Regions from separate parts of the Mesorhizobium sp. RIZ17 genome, predicted to be linked through region 1. Evidence: predicted binding sites of a transcription regulator. Region 1 holds the regulator's gene; each other region holds the start of a gene.
What was found. Region 1 encodes PhoB, which activates phosphate uptake and scavenging genes when phosphate is short. Its sites were predicted from a motif close to TGTCATNNANCTGTCAT; they were not measured.
Positions count from the first base shown of each region.

Region 1 (4,164 bases):
GCCGATGGGGCACTTCTCGGCGATTGCCGGCGCCGTCGCCCTGTCGATCCTGGTGATCCCCGTCGTGGTGCGCACCACAGAGGACATGCTGAACCTCGTGCCCAACGCGCTGCGCGAAGCGGGCACCGCCATCGGCGCGCCACGCTGGGTGGTGATCCGCTCGGTCGCCTACCGCGCGGCCCTGTCCGGCATCGTGACCGGCATCCTGCTGGCGATCGCCCGCATCTCCGGCGAAACCGCGCCGCTTCTCTTCACCGCGCTCAACAACCAGTTCTGGTCGAGCAATCTCAATGCCCCGATGGCCAGCCTGCCGGTGACCATCTTCCAGTTCGCCCTCAGCCCTTACGAGGAATGGCAGCAGCTGGCCTGGACGGGCGCACTCATAATCACCCTTACGGTTCTCGGGCTGAGCATTATCGCCCGCAGCCTGACCGGACGCAGAGAGGACAGATGAAACCGATGTTGTCCACCGACCTGAACGTAGCCGACACGACCGTCGAGAAGGCCAAGATCGAGGTCAAGAACCTCAATTTCTACTATGGCCAATCGAAGGCGCTGAAGGACATCAACCTGTCCTTGCCGGAGCGCAGCGTGACCGCCTTCATCGGCCCGTCGGGCTGCGGGAAGTCGACGCTGCTGCGCGTGCTCAACCGCATCTACGAGCTCTATCCGAAGCAGAGCGCCGAGGGCCAGGTACTGCTCGACGGCAAGAACATCCTCGACCGCTCGCAGGACCTCAACCTTCTGCGCACCAAGATCGGCATGGTGTTCCAGAAGCCGACGCCGTTCCCGATGTCGATCTACGAGAACATCGCCTTCGGCGTCAGGCTGTATGAGAAGATCAGCAAGGCCGAGATGGACAGCCGCGTCGAGTCGGCGCTGAAGCGCGCCGCGCTGTGGAACGAGGTCAAGGACAAGCTCAACGCCAGCGGCCTCAGCCTTTCCGGCGGCCAACAGCAGCGCCTGTGCATCGCCCGCACCGTGGCGGTGAAGCCCGAGGTCATCCTGCTCGACGAGCCGGCCTCGGCGCTCGATCCGCTGTCGACCGCCAAGATCGAGGAACTGATCGACGAGTTGCAGGCCGACTATACGATCGTCATCGTCACCCACAACATGCAGCAGGCGGCGCGCGTGTCGAGGCAGACGGCGTTCATGTATCTGGGCGAGCTGGTGGAGTTCGACCGGACCGAGAAGATCTTCACCTCGCCCCGCGAAAAGCGCACGCAGGACTACATCACCGGCCGCTTCGGCTGAGTTCATACGAGGACATCATCATGGCCGAACATACCGTCGCCTCCTTCGACGAGGATCTGAGGCAGATCAGCCGGCTTATCAACGACATGGGCGATCTGGCCGGCTCCATGGTCGGCGGCGCGACCAGGGCCCTGCTCGAAACCGACAATGCGCTGGCGCAGCGCGTCGTCTCCGACGACGCCATCATGGACGCGCGCCAGCGCGAGCTTGACGACCGCGCCATCACGCTGATCGCCAAGCGGCAGCCGATGGCGGACGACCTGCGCAACGTTGTCGGCTCGATCCGCATGGCGGGCGATCTCGAACGCATCGGCGATCTTGCCAAGAACATCGCCAAGCGCGTTGGCGCGGTCGGCGTCAGCACCGCGCCGCGCGACCTCACGCATTCGATCGATTCCATGGCGCAGCTGGTGCTGATCCAGGTCCAGGCCGTGACCCAGGAATATATGGTGGGCGACGCCACTGCGCTGGCCAAGCTGCGCAACGACGACGAGCGCATCGACGTCAAATACACGTCCGTCTTCCGCGAGCTGTTGACCTACATGATGGAAGATCCGCGCAACATCACCGCTTGCACGCATCTTCTGTTCTGCGCCAAGAATCTCGAGCGCATCGGCGACCATGTGACCAACATCGCCGAGAACGCCTATTATGTGCTCACCGGTACGCAATTGCCCGCCAACCGTCCCAAGCAGGACGAGACGGCAATGTCGGCGCCGGCGGCCTGACGAGAAGGTTACCCCGATGATCGCGCCACGCATCATGGTGGTGGAGGATGAGGAGCCGCTGGGGGTGCTGCTCCGCTACAATCTCGAATCCGAGGGTTACCAGGTGGAAGTGGTGACCCGCGGCGACGAGGCCGAAATCCGCCTTCAGGAAAACGTTCCCGACCTGCTCGTGCTCGACTGGATGGTGCCGGCGGTTTCCGGCATCGAGCTCTGCCGGCGCCTCAGGATGCGGCCCGAGACCGAGCGGCTGCCGATCATCATGCTGACGGCGCGGGGCGAGGAAAGCGACCGCGTGCGCGGGCTCTCGACCGGCGCCGACGACTACCTGGTCAAGCCGTTCTCGACGCCGGAATTCATGGCGCGCGTCAAGGCGCTGCTGCGCCGCGCCAAGCCGGAGGTGCTGTCCAGCGTGCTCAAGGTCGGCGACATCGTGCTCGACCGCGAGTCGCATCGCGTCTACCGCAAGAAGAGCGAGATAAGGCTCGGCCCGACCGAGTTCCGCCTGCTCGAATTCATGATGCGGCATCCTGGCCGCGTGTTCTCGCGCAGCCAACTGCTCGACAATGTCTGGGGCGAGACGATCTATATCGACGAGCGCACGGTGGACGTCCATGTCGGCCGCCTGCGCAAGGCGGTCAACAACGGCCGCATGCCCGACGTCATCCGAACCATTCGCGGGGCGGGTTACGCGATCAGGGAGGATTAGGGATAGGGCGCGGAAGCGCTGACGGGCTCCGCTCCCGGCATCTGCGATGGTGATTAGCCGAGACGCTTCTAGCGTCGTCATCCACGGGCGGAGCAAGGAGCGTAGCGACGCAGCGCAGACCCGAGGATCCATTCCGTGACTTCGACGCGCCGGGGCGGTGCAGAATTCTGCTCCGCTGCGCCTACGATCGAAGTAACGGCATGGATTCCAGGGTCTGCGCTGCGTCGCTTCGCTCCTGTTTCGCCCTGGAATGACGAAGCTGCGGGGCCATCGCTAATCTCAAGCGTCTGCTGCTGTCCTCAGCGACCAGCGGTCACTTCAAAGCCGCTCAGGCCACGTTTTTTCCGCTGCCCGCTCTTGCCTGCATGCCCGGCGCGAAAATCTCCTGGTCGACGAAGGTCAGCGCGCGCATGGCGCAGCCTTCGCGGATCAGCGGCAGCTCGTTAGGCTCGGTGTCGAAGGAGATCGATTCCGAGTGCTGGCCGCCCGCGGTCTGGGCGATCGCCTCCCTTAGCGCCGGCTCGATCAGGTCGAAGGCGGCCGCGCTGACGCCGACCATGGCCACGGGCGCCGGGTCGATGAGGGCGAACAGGCTGCCGAGACCGAAACCAAGCGCCTCGCCTGCCCGACGGTAAGCCTCCCGCTCGGGGCCGTCCTTCTCGCGCGCCTTGGCGGCCAGGGCTCGCATGTCGGCGTCGCCGACGTCGACCGGCTCGGCGTCCTCGCTCATTTTCATGGCGCTGCGCCAGATCGCGTAATTGCCGGCATAGGCCTCGACGCAGCCGCGCCGGCCGCAGCGGCAAAGCGCGCCGCCCGGGCGGTGGATCATGTGGCCGAATTCGCCGCCCGAGGAATGCGTGCCGGTGAACAGCGCGCCCTTCAGCACCAGACCCATGCCGATGCCGTGCGACAGGAGGATGGCGATGAAGTCGTCGCGATAGCGCTCGGGGTCGCGCCATTGCAGCGCCACCGCCATCATGTTGCAGTCGTTCTCCATGGTGGCGGGGATGCCGAATTCCTGCTCGAGGATGTCGGCGAAAGGAATGTCGGTCAGCGGCGTTATCGGCGACCACAGCATGGCCCGTGCGTGGGAATCGGTGATGCCCTGGATGCCCATGGCGATGCGGGCGACGCTGCTCACGTCGAGGTCGGGATCCTGCAGCCGGCGCCGGACGATCGCCACGCATTCGCCGATCAAGTCGTCGCGGGGCATGACAAGCGTGTCCAAGCGCTGCTGCTCCTCGGCGACCACCTGGCCGGCATAATCGATCACGGCGACCGACAGGAAGTTCAGCGACAAGACCACGGTCAGCACCGCGGCGGCTTCAGGGTTCAGCGCCAGGCCGATCTGCGGCCGGCCGCGTTTCAGCGCCGTCGGCTCGCTGGCCTTGCTCTCGGTGAGAATGCCTTCCTGGATCAGATCGGCGGAGATCGCCGAAATGGTCGAGTGGCTGAGCCCGGTGGTGGCGGCAATCT
Region 1 covers NZ_CP147861.1:1,238,162-1,242,325, reverse strand. Annotated here, with positions in the region: gene pstA (phosphate ABC transporter permease PstA) at 1-454, shown strand, start outside; gene pstB (phosphate ABC transporter ATP-binding protein PstB) at 451-1,254, shown strand; gene phoU (phosphate signaling complex protein PhoU) at 1,275-1,982, shown strand; gene phoB (phosphate regulon transcriptional regulator PhoB) at 1,999-2,688, shown strand; gene WDX12_RS06100 (ROK family protein) at 3,017-4,164, opposite strand, start outside.

Region 2 (4,164 bases), 630 kb from region 1:
CTCGAACGCCTTGATGCGCGTGTCGAGGAAGGCGATCGTCTCTTCCAGATCGGCAATGACGACCTCCTCGAAAGCCTCGGCGAGGTGCTTCTTCAGCGCTGCCCGCATATTGACCAAGTGATCGCGGTGGCCGGCAAGCGATTGAAGCCGCTCGACTTCTTCGCTCGGCGCCGGCTCGGCTTCAGGGCTATAGCGACGGCCGTAGTCGCTCAGCATCCTGGCATCGAGAGGATCGGTCTTGGCGCGCCGGCGCGTCGACTTCGAATAGTGGTGGGTATGGGCCGGGTTGTGCCGCGAGAACGGCACGCCGGCCTTGGCCAGCGCATGGCGCAGGAGCCGGTCATGCACCCCTGTCGCCTCCATGACGACGAAGTCCCGACTGGGATCAAGACCCGCCACATAGGCCGCGATCGCATCGGCCTGGTTGTCGATGCGCCGAAGACGGCCGCTTGTCTCATCAAAAAAGTCGAGCCACTGCTTGGAGATGTCGCAGCCGACATAGTTCTGGGCTATCATGTCCACGCCTCTTCCTGTGGTGCGGGGTCTGCTTCGAACAGCCCCGTGCAACTGTTCAGGTTGATGGTTCACCTGTGGGAAGGGACCGGGCCATGCCACGGCCTGTCCGAAAGGACGACCAGGATCCACTCGGTCTCCTTCCCACTTCAACCATACACCAGAACCAACACACAGGATTCCAGGGTCTCCGCGACGGAGCTTCGCTCCTGCTTCGCCCTGGAATGACGACGTTGGGGAGGTTTCGGCCAATCCCCAACGTCCGTGATCATGCATGCCGATGCGGCAGCAACTCACACCGCGATCTTGCCGCCGCCCTGCTTCGTAATCGCGACGACCGAAGGCCGCACCGGCATGTCCGGCTTGAAGTCCGGCCAGCGGGTCGACGGATCCTCGTAGTAGGACGGACGGCCAAAGCCTTCCCAGTCCTCGCCGCCATCGCCCGGATGCTGGACGGCGACGAAAGCCGTCTGGTCGTCCGGCGCGAAGAGCGGGCCGCACATTTCGGCGCCGATCGGCACACGGAAGAACAGTTTCGAAGTCGCCCGCGCCGGGCCTTCGGTGTCGACCGCCCAGAGGCCGTCGGTGCGGCCGGTGGCCTTCGGGCCCTGGCCGTCGGTGGCGACCCACAGCCGCCCGGCGGAATCGACGGCGCAGTTGTCCGGCATGCCGAACCAGCCATGGGCGGTGGTCGCGGTCGAGAAGGTGGCGCCGACATCGGCCACCGACGGATCGCCGCATTTCAACAGCACTTCCCACTTGCCCTTGGCAGCGGCGAAGTCGCCGCCATCCTCGACGATCTCGATGATGTGGCCGAAGGCGTTGTCGGCGCGCGGGTTGGCGGCGTCGACCTGCTCGGCCTTGCGCTTGGAATTGTTGGTCAGCATGACATAGACCTTGCCGTTGCCGGCATTGGGCTGGATATCCTCCGGCCGGTCCATCTTGGTGGCGCCGAGCAGGTCGGCGGCGCGCCGCGTCTCGATCAGCACGTCGGCCTGGGACGCAAAGCCGTTCTCCGCCGTCAGCGGGCCCTGCCCGAACACGATCGGCATCCATTCGACCGAACCGTCCTCGGCGAACTTCGCCACATGCAGCGTGCCGTCGTCGAGCAGGTTCATGTTGGCCGCGCGGTCATCGGGATTGAACTTACCGGCGGTGACGAATTTGTAGACATAGTCGAAGCGCTCGTCGTCGCCGAGATAGAAGACGACGCGGCCGTCCTTGGCGACGATCGATTCGGCGCCCTCATGCTTGAAACGGCCCATGGCGGTGCGCTTCCGCGGCACGGAGTTGGGATCGTTGACGTCGACCTCGACGATCCAGCCGAAACGGTTCGGCTCGTTCGGCTCCTTGGCGAGGTTGAAGCGATCGTAATGCGCGCCCCACTCATAAGCGCCTTCCGGAATGCCGAGGCGCTTGTAGTTGGCGGCCTCCTTGTGGCCCGCCGGCAGGTCGCCGGAAAAGTAGCCGTGGATGTTCTCCTCGGCCATCACATAGGTGCCCCAGGGCGTGACGCCGCCGGCGCAATTGTTCATGGTGCCGATGACCTTCGTTCCGGACGGATCGGCATTGGTCTTGAGGCGATCATGCCCGGCGGCCGGACCGGACAGCGCCATTTCGGTGTTGGAGGTGATGCGGCGGTTGAGCTTGCCGTCGCGCACCACCTGCCACTTGCCGTCCTGCTTGCGGATCTCGACGATGGTGCCGCCATGCGCGGCCATCTCGACATCGACCTGCTGCTTCGAAAGCGGTGCGACCTCGGCCTTCTTCTTCCCGTCCTTCTCGACGACCGAAACGATGCCGGGGAACATCAGATGCGGGTTGGTGTATTCGTGGTTGACGACCAAAATGCCGTGCTCGGCCGAGCCGTCGATCGGGATATAGCCGACATAGTCGTTGTTGTAGCCGAACTGCCTGGCCTGTGCCTCGGCCGACTGTTTTGTCGGATCGAACTCCGGCGAGTCGGCGAAGAGCGGATCGCCCCAGCGCAACAGCACGTCGGCGTCATAGCCCGGCGCGACATGGTGCCTGTCGTCGATGCCGGTCTCGAGCTCGTCGAATTTGAAGGCCGAGCCTTCGGCAGCGCGCGCCTCGTCGGCGGCGACCAGGGCCAGCGGGCTGACGGTGGCGGCGATGGCCGAGACAGCCAGCGAACCCATGAGGAAGCCGCGGCGCGAGAAACGCGCGGCGATGATCTCGCCCATGGTGCGGTTGTCGGTCGGGTTGACGGGCGGGCCGTCATTTTCCTCGAGCTGGCTGGTCCGGAAACGGGTCTCAGGGGTCACGGTCATGTTGTTCCTCTGGCTTCTTGAGGTGGCTGGGGATTTGACCTTTCGACCCCTAAAGCGCGCCGATCACATTTTCGTGACATGGATTCGGCGTAGCCCATCGCTGGTGGTCGATGCCGGCCCCTTTCTCCCCGTACAGTAGCCTACCGTGCACACATCTTCTGTGATTGGCGTGCCTGATCAGGCCGAGGCTTGATTGCCACGTGGTTCCCCCAATCCGTCGCTGCTTCGCAGCGCCACCTCGCCAAAGACCAGCCGCTTGGAAATCTGTGCATGCCGTAGGTACGGTGACGGGGAGAAGGAGGCTTCGCCGCGATCAGCTTGACGGCTTCGCCCGCTTCGGAAACAAGGGCGGCGGCCGGCGCGGCGACGGCGTTCAAGAAGGGACGGCAAGTGAGTTTCTGGGGACTGGCGCAGCTCGGCATTTCGACGGTGATGTTCCTGCTGGCGGCGATGGTGGCCAAGCACTGGGGGATGGCGCCGAGCCTGGCCAAACTGCTTTTGACATTGGCGCTCTACACGGCGGGCAATCTGATCATGCTGCGGCTGGTGCGCGAGTTCGGCATGTCGGTATCGTTCAGCCTGTCGGCGGTGATCCAGCTTGTCGCGGTGAATGCCGTGGCGCTCGTCTTCTTCGGCGAACGGCTGAACACGCTCCAGGCGACCGGGGTGGTTCTGGCGATCGCCGCCGTCGCCCTGATCACGCTCGGGCCCTATATGCAGAAGCTCTAACCCTCGAGCCTCTCATGAAGCCATCCTCCGGCGCGCTGTTTGCAAAGATAGAATTCCCCCTGCTCCTGGCCGGGCTGGCCATCGCCGGCTGTCTGTGGGGCTTCGAGGAATTGATGGAAGTGGCGCGCGCCACGACCCCGCACGCCTTCGATACGGAAATCCTGCTTGCCTTCCGCCACGCCGGGCAGCCGGACAGTCCGATCGGCCCGCCCTGGCTGGAGGGCGCGGTGCGCGACATCACCGCGCTGGGCAGCACCGCCGTCCTGGTGCTGATCACGACGGCGACGATCGTCTATCTGCTCTTGATCCGCAGACCGGCGACAGCCCTGTTCATGTTCGCGGCCGTAGCGGGCGGGCAGGTGCTTTCCAGCCTGCTCAAGCTCGAGGTCGACCGGCCGCGCCCCGACCTCGTCTCGCATCTCGTCACCGAGACGTCGCTGTCCTTTCCAAGCGGCCACGCGATGCTGTCGGCGGTGACCTATCTGACCCTCGGCTCGCTGGCGGCCCGCTTCCTGCCGGACCGCAGGTCGAAAGTCTTCGTGCTTGGCCTTGCCGTCCTCACCACGGTGCTGGTCGGCACCAGCCGCGTCTATCTCGGCGTGCACTGGCCGTCCGACGTGCTTGCCGGCTG
Region 2 covers NZ_CP147861.1:1,867,612-1,871,775, reverse strand. Annotated here, with positions in the region: gene WDX12_RS09305 (IS110 family transposase) at 1-516, opposite strand, end outside; gene WDX12_RS09300 (PhoX family protein) at 807-2,804, opposite strand; gene WDX12_RS09295 (hypothetical protein) at 3,195-3,533, shown strand; gene WDX12_RS09290 (phosphatase PAP2 family protein) at 3,548-4,164, shown strand, end outside.
Region 2: WDX12_RS09300 (PhoX family protein) is a predicted target of PhoB. The motif match lies at 2,867-2,883, and genes of this name have one in related genera.

Region 3 (4,164 bases), 1.5 Mb from region 1:
GGCAAGATCGCCGATTTCCTCGCCGGCCGATCGGAGATAGCCCGCGTCATCTATCCGGGCCGGGCCGACCATCCGCAGGCCGACATCGTCAGGAAGCAGATGTCGGGCGGCTCGACATTGATCTGCCTCGACGTCAAGGGCGGCAAGCAGGCGGCCTTCGCCTTCCAGAACGCGCTCGATATCGTGCTGATCTCGAATAATCTCGGCGACGCCAAGAGCCTGATCACCCACCCGGCGACGACCACGCACAAGAACCTGAGCGACGAGGCGCGGGCAGAGCTTGGCATCGGGCCAGGCACGCTCAGGCTTTCGGTTGGCCTGGAGGACACCGACGATCTGCTGGAGGACATCGAGCAGGCGCTGAAGGCGGCGAAGTAACAGCCCACCTGGCGCTAGCTTAAGCGCGCCTAAGCCGCAATCGGCTCAGGCGAGCTCTTCCAGTTCGGTCGCCGCCTTGGTGCGGATGGTCATGGCGTTGCCGCGCCATTCGACGGCGCCGCCGAACCAGGCGCGCGCCCAGATGGCGGGCAGCATCGCGTCGCGCACGATCATCGCGGTGACGGTGCGCGGCGACAGGTACCAACCCTTGGCCGAGGCCAGCAGGCATTCCGGCAGGTAGGCGATCGCCACCACGCACAAGGCCGTTGAGGGCAGGCTGACGCCGGCGCTTGCAGCGGCAATCAGCGCCAGCAGCAGCGCCATCGCGGCGCCGGTGAGAATCTCGGGCGCGAAGAACAGCAGGAACGTGACCCGGCGCAGCCGCGCCCACCGCGTCTGGCGCGACCAGATCTCGGCGAACCGGCGCTGGCCGAGCGGCTGCTCGAAAGGCGAAGCGACGAGATTGACGTTGAGCCCCAGGCTGTTGACCAGCTTGGTGGCTGCCGCATCCTCGGCGATCTCGGCGGCCAAAGCCTGGATACCGCCATTGGCGTCCAGCATCGGCTTGTTCCACAGCATGCTCTTGCCCTGGGCGAAGCCGAGGCCGAGCGCCTGGCCGGCATACTGCCAGCGCGCTTGCAGCGTGTTGAGGAAGGCGCATTCGACCTCGGCCCAAAACCCGTCCGGCCGCGAGCCGATCGGCGTCGAGCAGACGAGGCCGGTGTCCGCGCGCCATGCCGCCATCAGCTGCTGGACGTAGTCCCTCGGCATCAGCACGTTGGAATCGGCAAGGATGACCCAATCGTGCCTGGCCGCCTGCCAGCCCTTGACGCAGTTGTTGAGCTTGGGATTGGCGCTGATGCGGTCGTCGCCGATCAGCAGCCGCGCCGGAACCTCCGGGTAGCGCGCCATCGCCGCATCGATCAGCCTGACCACCGGGTCTTCGGCATGCGCGACGCAGAAGATCAGCTCATAGCGCGGCCAGTCGAGCGAGAAGGCGCGCTGCAAGGTCTCCTGCGTGAACGGCTCGACGCCGCGCGCCGGCACGATGATCGAGACCGGCTGCGCGCCGGCGGGCGGCGCTATGACACGCCGCCGTTCGAGCCGCGAGGAGGCGAGCACGATGCTGGCGAGATTGGAAAGGAGAAGGGCTGACGAAGCCAGGCCGGCTGCGATAGTCAGTTCCATCGAGATCTGGTCACTCCCGAAAGGCCGCATGCGGCCGTTTCATCAGTCGACAGAGCGCCCGAGTCGCCCGGCGCGGTTTGTGCACACCAACATTGTCGTATGTCACTTAAATGACATTGTTTTTCGGCACCTGCGCTTACAAGGCTGGCAGGATGGTCGGCGCTACGTCTACTAAGAGCGGAGCGTGACATATATTCCGCGGCGGCAACCGGAGTGGCCCATGTATCGCGCAGTGACGCGCAACATCGAAGTGCTGGTCAGGCCCTTCTACCTGGAGGACCGATCCGATCCGTCCGAGAACCGCTATGTCTGGGGCTACCAGGTGACGATCGACAACCGCTCCGACGATTTCGTGCAGCTTCTGTCGCGCTACTGGCATATCACCGACGGTCGGGGCCGGGTCGAGGAGGTGCGCGGCGCCGGCGTCGTCGGCGACCAGCCGGAGCTCAATCCCGGCGACAGCTATCAGTATACCTCGGGCTGCCCGCTCTCGACGCCGTCGGGCATCATGGTCGGCCATTACACGATGCGCAACGGCCGCGGCGAGACGTTCGATATCGCCATTCCGGCTTTCTCGCTCGATATGCCGGGGACGAGGCGCACGGTGAACTAGCTTCTTTCTCCCCGTATACATGGAGAAATGCCCGGCAGGGCAATGAGGGGCGGCGCCGAGGTTCGAGATTTTCTTTAGACGACGGCCTCGGTGACCATCTTCACCAATGACGGCGCTGCCCCTCATCCGCCCTTCGGGCACCTTCTCCCCGTGAAACGGGGAGAAGGAAGGGGCTTACTTCACGAATTCGGCCGGGTCGAAGTCGTACTGCGTCGAGCAGAACTCGCAAGCGACGTGGATGCCGCCGTCCTCGGTCGAGTCCTTGATCTCCTGCGCCGAAAAGCCTTCGAGGATGCCGTGGATCTTCTCGCGCGAGCAGGAGCATTGGTCGGCGACCGGCACGCCGCGGAAGACGCGCACGCCATGTTCGTGGAACAGCCGGTAGAGCAGCCGCTCGGCGCCCACCGTCGGGTCGATCAGCTCGGTCGGCTCGATGGTGCCGAGCAGCGCCAGCAACTCCTGCCAGGAATTGTCGGCCGGGTGGTCCGCGACGTCGCGCGGATCACCGTCGCCGCCGGAAATATCGGGAACGCGCATGCGCTCCGGCGATTGCGGCAGGAACTGCGCCAGGATGCCGCCGGCACGCCACTGCTCGCGCGCGCCGCCCGGGCCGGGCGTGACCAGCTTGGCGACCGACATCTTGATCTCGGTCGGGATCTGCTCCGACTGCCGGAAGTAGGTGCGCGCGGCATCCTCGAGCGAGGTGCCGTCGAGCTGGACGATGCCCTGGTAGCGCTGCGTATGCGCGCCCTGGTCGATGGTCAGCGCCAGGACGCCGTTGCCGAGCAGCGTCTGCTGCGAGGTCTCGCCGGCGGCGATCAGCGCCTGCAGCCGGTCGGCGTCGAAGCGCGCATAGGCGCGCAGCGCATGCGGGGTCGAGAAATCAGCCACCAGCATGTCCACCGGACCGTCGGTACGGGTCTGCAGGATGAACTTGCCTTCAAACTTCAGCGAGGTGCCGAGCAGCACGGTGAGCACACAGGCTTCCGCCAAAAGACGGGCGACCGGCTCGGGATAATCGTGGCGGCTCAAGATAGCGTCGAGCATCGGCCCGAGCTGCACGGTGCGGCCGCGCACATCGAGCGGCGCGACCTCGTAAGGTACGACGTGATCGTCGCCGGCGAAGCCGAATTCACCGAGTTGGGGTCTATGCTCAGCCAAGGTATGGGTTTCCAACATGACAAAACTCCGGGGCGCAGCCATGCAACCCGATGAGCCGCATGCGTCGAAGCGCGTTCAATTTACGTGATGGCCCGCAAATAGGCATCACATATCCCCAGATCAAGTTGACCCCGATCGGGCCGGAAGCGGTCAGGTCGGCCCTTCTCAAGCGCCCAGGCACCAAGCCAGCACCGCCTTCTGGGCGTGCAGCCGGTTCTCGGCCTCGTCGAAGACCACCGAATGCGGCCCGTCGATCACCTCGTCGGTGACCTCCTCGCCGCGATGCGCCGGCAGGCAATGCATGAACAACGCATCGGGCTTGGCCTTCGCCATCAGCGCAGCATTCACCTGATAGGGCAGGAAGACGTTGTGGCCGCGGGCGCGATGCTCCTGGCCCATCGAGACCCAGCTGTCGGTGACGACGCAGTCGGCATGGTCGACGGCCTCCTCGGCGGACCGGGAAAACCGGACCTTGCCGCCATTGGCTTTCGACCAGTCGACATATTTCTCGAAAGGCTCGCTGCCCTCCGGCACCGCGACATTGAGATTGAAGCGGAACCGTGCCGAGGCTTCGAGCAGCGAATGCAGCACATTGTTGCCGTCGCCGGTCCAGGCGAAGGTCTTGCCGGCCACCGGACCGCGATGCTCCTCATAGGTCATGATGTCGGCCATGAGCTGGCAGGGATGCGTGTCGTCGGTCAGCCCGTTGATGACCGGAACGGTGGCATTCTCGGTGAGCTCCAGCAGCCGGTCATGCGAGGTGGTGCGGATCATGATGGCGTCGACGTAGCGCGACAGCACCTTTGCCGTGTCGGCGATGGTCT
Region 3 covers NZ_CP147861.1:2,755,249-2,759,412, reverse strand. Annotated here, with positions in the region: gene WDX12_RS13445 (O-succinylhomoserine sulfhydrylase) at 1-378, shown strand, start outside; gene WDX12_RS13440 (ceramide glucosyltransferase) at 424-1,566, opposite strand; gene apaG (Co2+/Mg2+ efflux protein ApaG) at 1,787-2,179, shown strand; gene WDX12_RS13430 (Hsp33 family molecular chaperone) at 2,354-3,382, opposite strand; gene argF (ornithine carbamoyltransferase) at 3,506-4,164, opposite strand, start outside.
Region 3: WDX12_RS13440 (ceramide glucosyltransferase) is a predicted target of PhoB. The motif match lies at 1,666-1,682, and genes of this name have one in related genera.

Region 4 (4,164 bases), 290 kb from region 1:
AGCCATAATAGACGGATTCGCGCGCGTCATCGTAGCCGATCAAGACCGGGTAGCCGCGATAGCCGGAGCAGACGAGGTTTGCCCAGTCGCCGTCGCCTTGCCCGGCCTGGGCGTAGGTCACGCAGTCCTTCTTCGAGTCGAGATCAGTATAGGCGCTGGAGATTTCGCCGGCCTGGGCCGCCTGGCACAAACCGGCGAGGGCGAGCGGGATCAGAAGAGCGCGCATGGCAGGCAACTCCGTTTCGAGTTGCCGAAAGCGTAACGTCGTTTGCTATTTCTTCAAGCTGGCTTCGATCAAGAGGTCGGCGTTGCGGGCGACGGCGGCCGCCGGTCCGCCAAGGCCGAAAAGCTGGCCGCTGATATAGGCGCCCTCGATGAGGAGCAGCAGGCCGTCGCCCAGCGTGTCGGAATCGGCGGCGCCCATTGCTGCAGCCATGGCGCGCAGGCGCCGGCGCAATTCCACCTTGTTGTTCTCGCTCACCACTCGCGCGGGGTGTCCGGGCTCGGGATATTCCACCGCAGCGTTGGTCATGCCGCAGCCGCGATAGTCCGGTTTCTGGGTGCGTTTGCCGACCCGGGTCAGGAATGCGATGATCTGGGCGCGCGGATTGCCCGGATGCGCGTCGACGGCCTCGTCGAACCGCTCCCAGAATTCCAGGTCATATTTGCGCAGATAAGAGGCGGCGAGCTCGTCCTTGGACGGAAAGCTGCGGTAGAGGCTCGGCTTGGTGACGCCGGCGCGCTTGACGATCTCGTCGACGCCGATCGCCCTGATGCCCTCGCGATAAAAGAGGTCGCGCGCCACGTCCAGGATCTTGTCCGCCGCCCTTGGGGCGGGGGCCTCACTGATCGACGCTTCAATTTTATTGTCCGATGGCATGCAAACAACTCGCTTGACAATGTTACTGACCGGTACGTATGTATGGCGCTATCCCATTGCAACGTACCGGTCAGTAACATGATAGTCCAGTCCCGCCCGTTTGGCCAGCGTTACGCTTTCGTCGTCGTTGCCGTCATTTTCTTCTGTTTGCTGATCGCGGCGGGGCTTCGTTCGGCGCCGTCGGTGATGATGGTTCCGCTGGAAGAAAGCTTCGGCTGGCGGCGCGACGTCACCTCCTGGGCCGCCAGCGTCGGCATCCTGCTTTACGGCTTGACCGGACCGTTCGCCGCCGCGCTGATGGAACGCATCGGGCTGCGCCGCACGCTGCTCGGCGCGCTGCTGGTGATGTCGGGATCGACCGCGCTCAGCCTGTTGATGACCGAGCCCTGGCACCTCTTCATCACCTGGGGCGTGTTTTCCGGCATCGGTTCGGGCGCGGTAGCGAGCGTGCTGGGCGCCACCATCGTCAACCGCTGGTTCAAGACCAATCGCGGCCTGATGATGGGTCTGATGTCGGCCTCCAGCGCCACCGGCATGCTTGTGTTCCTGCCGCTCATCGCTTCGCTGGCGCAGAGCGGCGGCTGGAAGCCGGTGGCGATAGCGGTCGCGATCGCGACGGCGGCGCTGATCCCGTTCGTCTTGCTGCTGGTGCCGGAGCGTCCCGCTTCCATCGGCCAGGTGCGCTACGGCGCGGATGCCGACGACGTGCCCCCCATCTCGCCGGCATCGCAGGGCAATTTCCTGGCGCATACGCTGAACACGTTGCGCCGCGCCGCCGGAACGCGGGTGTTCTGGTATCTGTTCGCCACCTTCTTCGTCTGCGGCTTCACCACCAACGGCCTCGTCGGCACGCATCTCATCGCCTTCTGCGGCGACATGGGCATCGGCGAGGTGCAGGCGGCCGGGCTGCTGTCGATGATGGGCATCTTCGACCTGATCGGCACCACGCTGTCCGGCTGGCTCACCGACCGCTTCGATCCGCGCAAGCTGCTCGGCGTCTACTACGCGGTGCGCGGGCTGTCGCTGATCTACCTGCCTTATTCCGGTTTCTCGGCGACCAGCCTGGTCATCTTCGCCGTGCTCTACGGCCTCGACTGGATCGCCACGGTGCCGCCGACGCTCAGGCTCGCCAACGAGGCGTTCGGCGACCGCAGCGGGCCGATCGTGTTCGGCTGGATCGTCGCCGGCCACCAGGTGGGCGCAGCGGCGGCCGCAGCCTTCGGCGGCACGATGCGCGAGCTGCAGGGCAATTACGAGCTGGCCTTCCTGATCGCCGGAATGACCGGTATTGCGGCGGCGTGCATCTCGCTGCTGATCAATACCAGCAAGCCGGCGTTCGAGCCGGAGCCGCAGGCGGCTTAAGGCGCGACTTTTCCTTCTCCCCTTGTGGGAGAAGGTGGCCGCGAAGCGGTCGGATGAGGGGTGCTCCAGGGAAAGCCAGCGTCTCACTCAGCTGGAACGCCGGCGACGCCTCACCCATAGGAACGTCAACGCCTCACTCCGCTGGAACACCCCTCATCCGTCTCGGCGCTAACGCGCCGATCCACCTTCTCCCACAAGGGGAGAAGGGAAGAGCTGTCGACTGTTATCAAAACTTCATGGTTCCGAAATGTGCCTGAAACATTGAGGCGTGAGCTTGGCGGTCCCGTTCAACGCCATCCGGAGACAGCCATGAACAAGCTCTCGTTGACCCGCCGCGCTTTCGTCACCTCGGCCAGTGCCTTTGGCCTTGTCGGCGCCTCCGGGCTCGCGCTGCCCTATTATTCCCGCGCCAGCCAGCGGCCGGCCTTCACGCATGGCGTCCAGTCCGGCGACGTCGACGCCACGTCCGGCATGGTGTGGACCCGCACCGACCGCCCGGCGCGCGTGATGTATGAAGTGTCGACGACCGAAAGCTTCGCCAACGCGACCAGGCTGGCTGCCCTCGATACCTCGCCGGCCAGCGACTATACGGTCAAGCGGCTGCTCACCGACCTCGCTTCGGACCAGGACATCTTCTACCGCATGACTGCTGCCGATCTTTCCGACATCAACGCCGTCTCCGAGCCGATCGTCGGCCGCTTCCGCACCGCGCCGTCGTCAAAGCGCGACGTGCGCTTCGCCTGGTCCGGCGACACGGCCGGTCAGGGCTGGGGCATCGACGAGACCGGCATGAAGACCTATTCGACCATCGCCAAGCACACGCCGGACTTTTTCCTGCATTCCGGCGACACGATCTATGCCGACGGCGCCATGAAGGATGAGGTCGACCTGCCCGGCGGCGGTAAGTGGAAGAACGTCGTCATGCTCGACGGCAAGCGCAAGGTCGCCGAGACGCTGGACGAGTACCGCGACCAGTGGAAATACAACATGATGGACAAGCATGTGCTTGGCCTCTCCGCCATCTGCCCGACCTTCTACCAGTGGGACGACCACGAGGTGCTCAACAACTGGTCGGATTCGAAGAATCTCGCCGCCGACGACCGCTACAAGGAAAAGTCGATCCATGTGCTGGCCGCCCGGGCGGCACGCGCCTTCCACGAAATGACCACCATCCGCTACGAGCCGTCGGAGCCGGGCCGCGTCTACCGCAAGATCTCGCACGGGCCGCTGCTCGACGTGTTCTTCCTCGACATGCGCTCCTATCGCGGCCCCAACGGCCCCAATCTGGATGAAACGCTGACGCCGAAGTCGCGCATGATCGGCGAGGAGCAGTCCAAGTGGCTGAAGCGCGAGCTGGCCAACTCCAAGGCGACCTGGAAGATCATCGCCGCCGACATGCCGCTCAGCCTCGTGGTCTGGGACGACGCGGCGAAGAAGGTCGGCTTCGAGGCCGTCAGCAATAACGACAATGGCGCGCCGAAGGGTCGCGAGCTCGAATTCGCGGATGTGCTGCGCTTCATCAAGAATGCCGGCATCACCAACACGGTGTGGCTCACCGCCGACGTCCACTACACCGCGGCGCATTACTACAATCCCGACAAGGCGCAGTTCCAGGATTTCAATCCGTTCTGGGAATTCGTCTCCGGCCCGATCCATGCCGGCACCTTCGGCCCCAACGACCTCGACATGACGTTTGGGCCCGAGCTGAAATTCATCAAGGCGCCGACCGCCGAGCAGGGCCAGAACCTGCCGCCGTCGGCCGGGCTGCAGTTCTTCGGACTGGTCGATATCTCCGGCGCCACCGAGCAGCTCACCGTGCGGCTGATGGATCGCGACGACAACGAGCTTTACAAGGTCACGCTCGATCCGGTGCGGTCTGCGTAAGGTCGTTGAGGAAATTAGGAACGCCGGCGGGACAGCGC
Region 4 covers NZ_CP147861.1:1,527,668-1,531,831, reverse strand. Annotated here, with positions in the region: gene WDX12_RS07555 (hypothetical protein) at 1-226, opposite strand, end outside; gene WDX12_RS07550 (TetR/AcrR family transcriptional regulator) at 272-880, opposite strand; gene WDX12_RS07545 (MFS transporter) at 959-2,242, shown strand; gene WDX12_RS07540 (alkaline phosphatase D family protein) at 2,552-4,126, shown strand.
Region 4: WDX12_RS07540 (alkaline phosphatase D family protein) is a predicted target of PhoB. The motif match lies at 2,464-2,480, and genes of this name have one in related genera.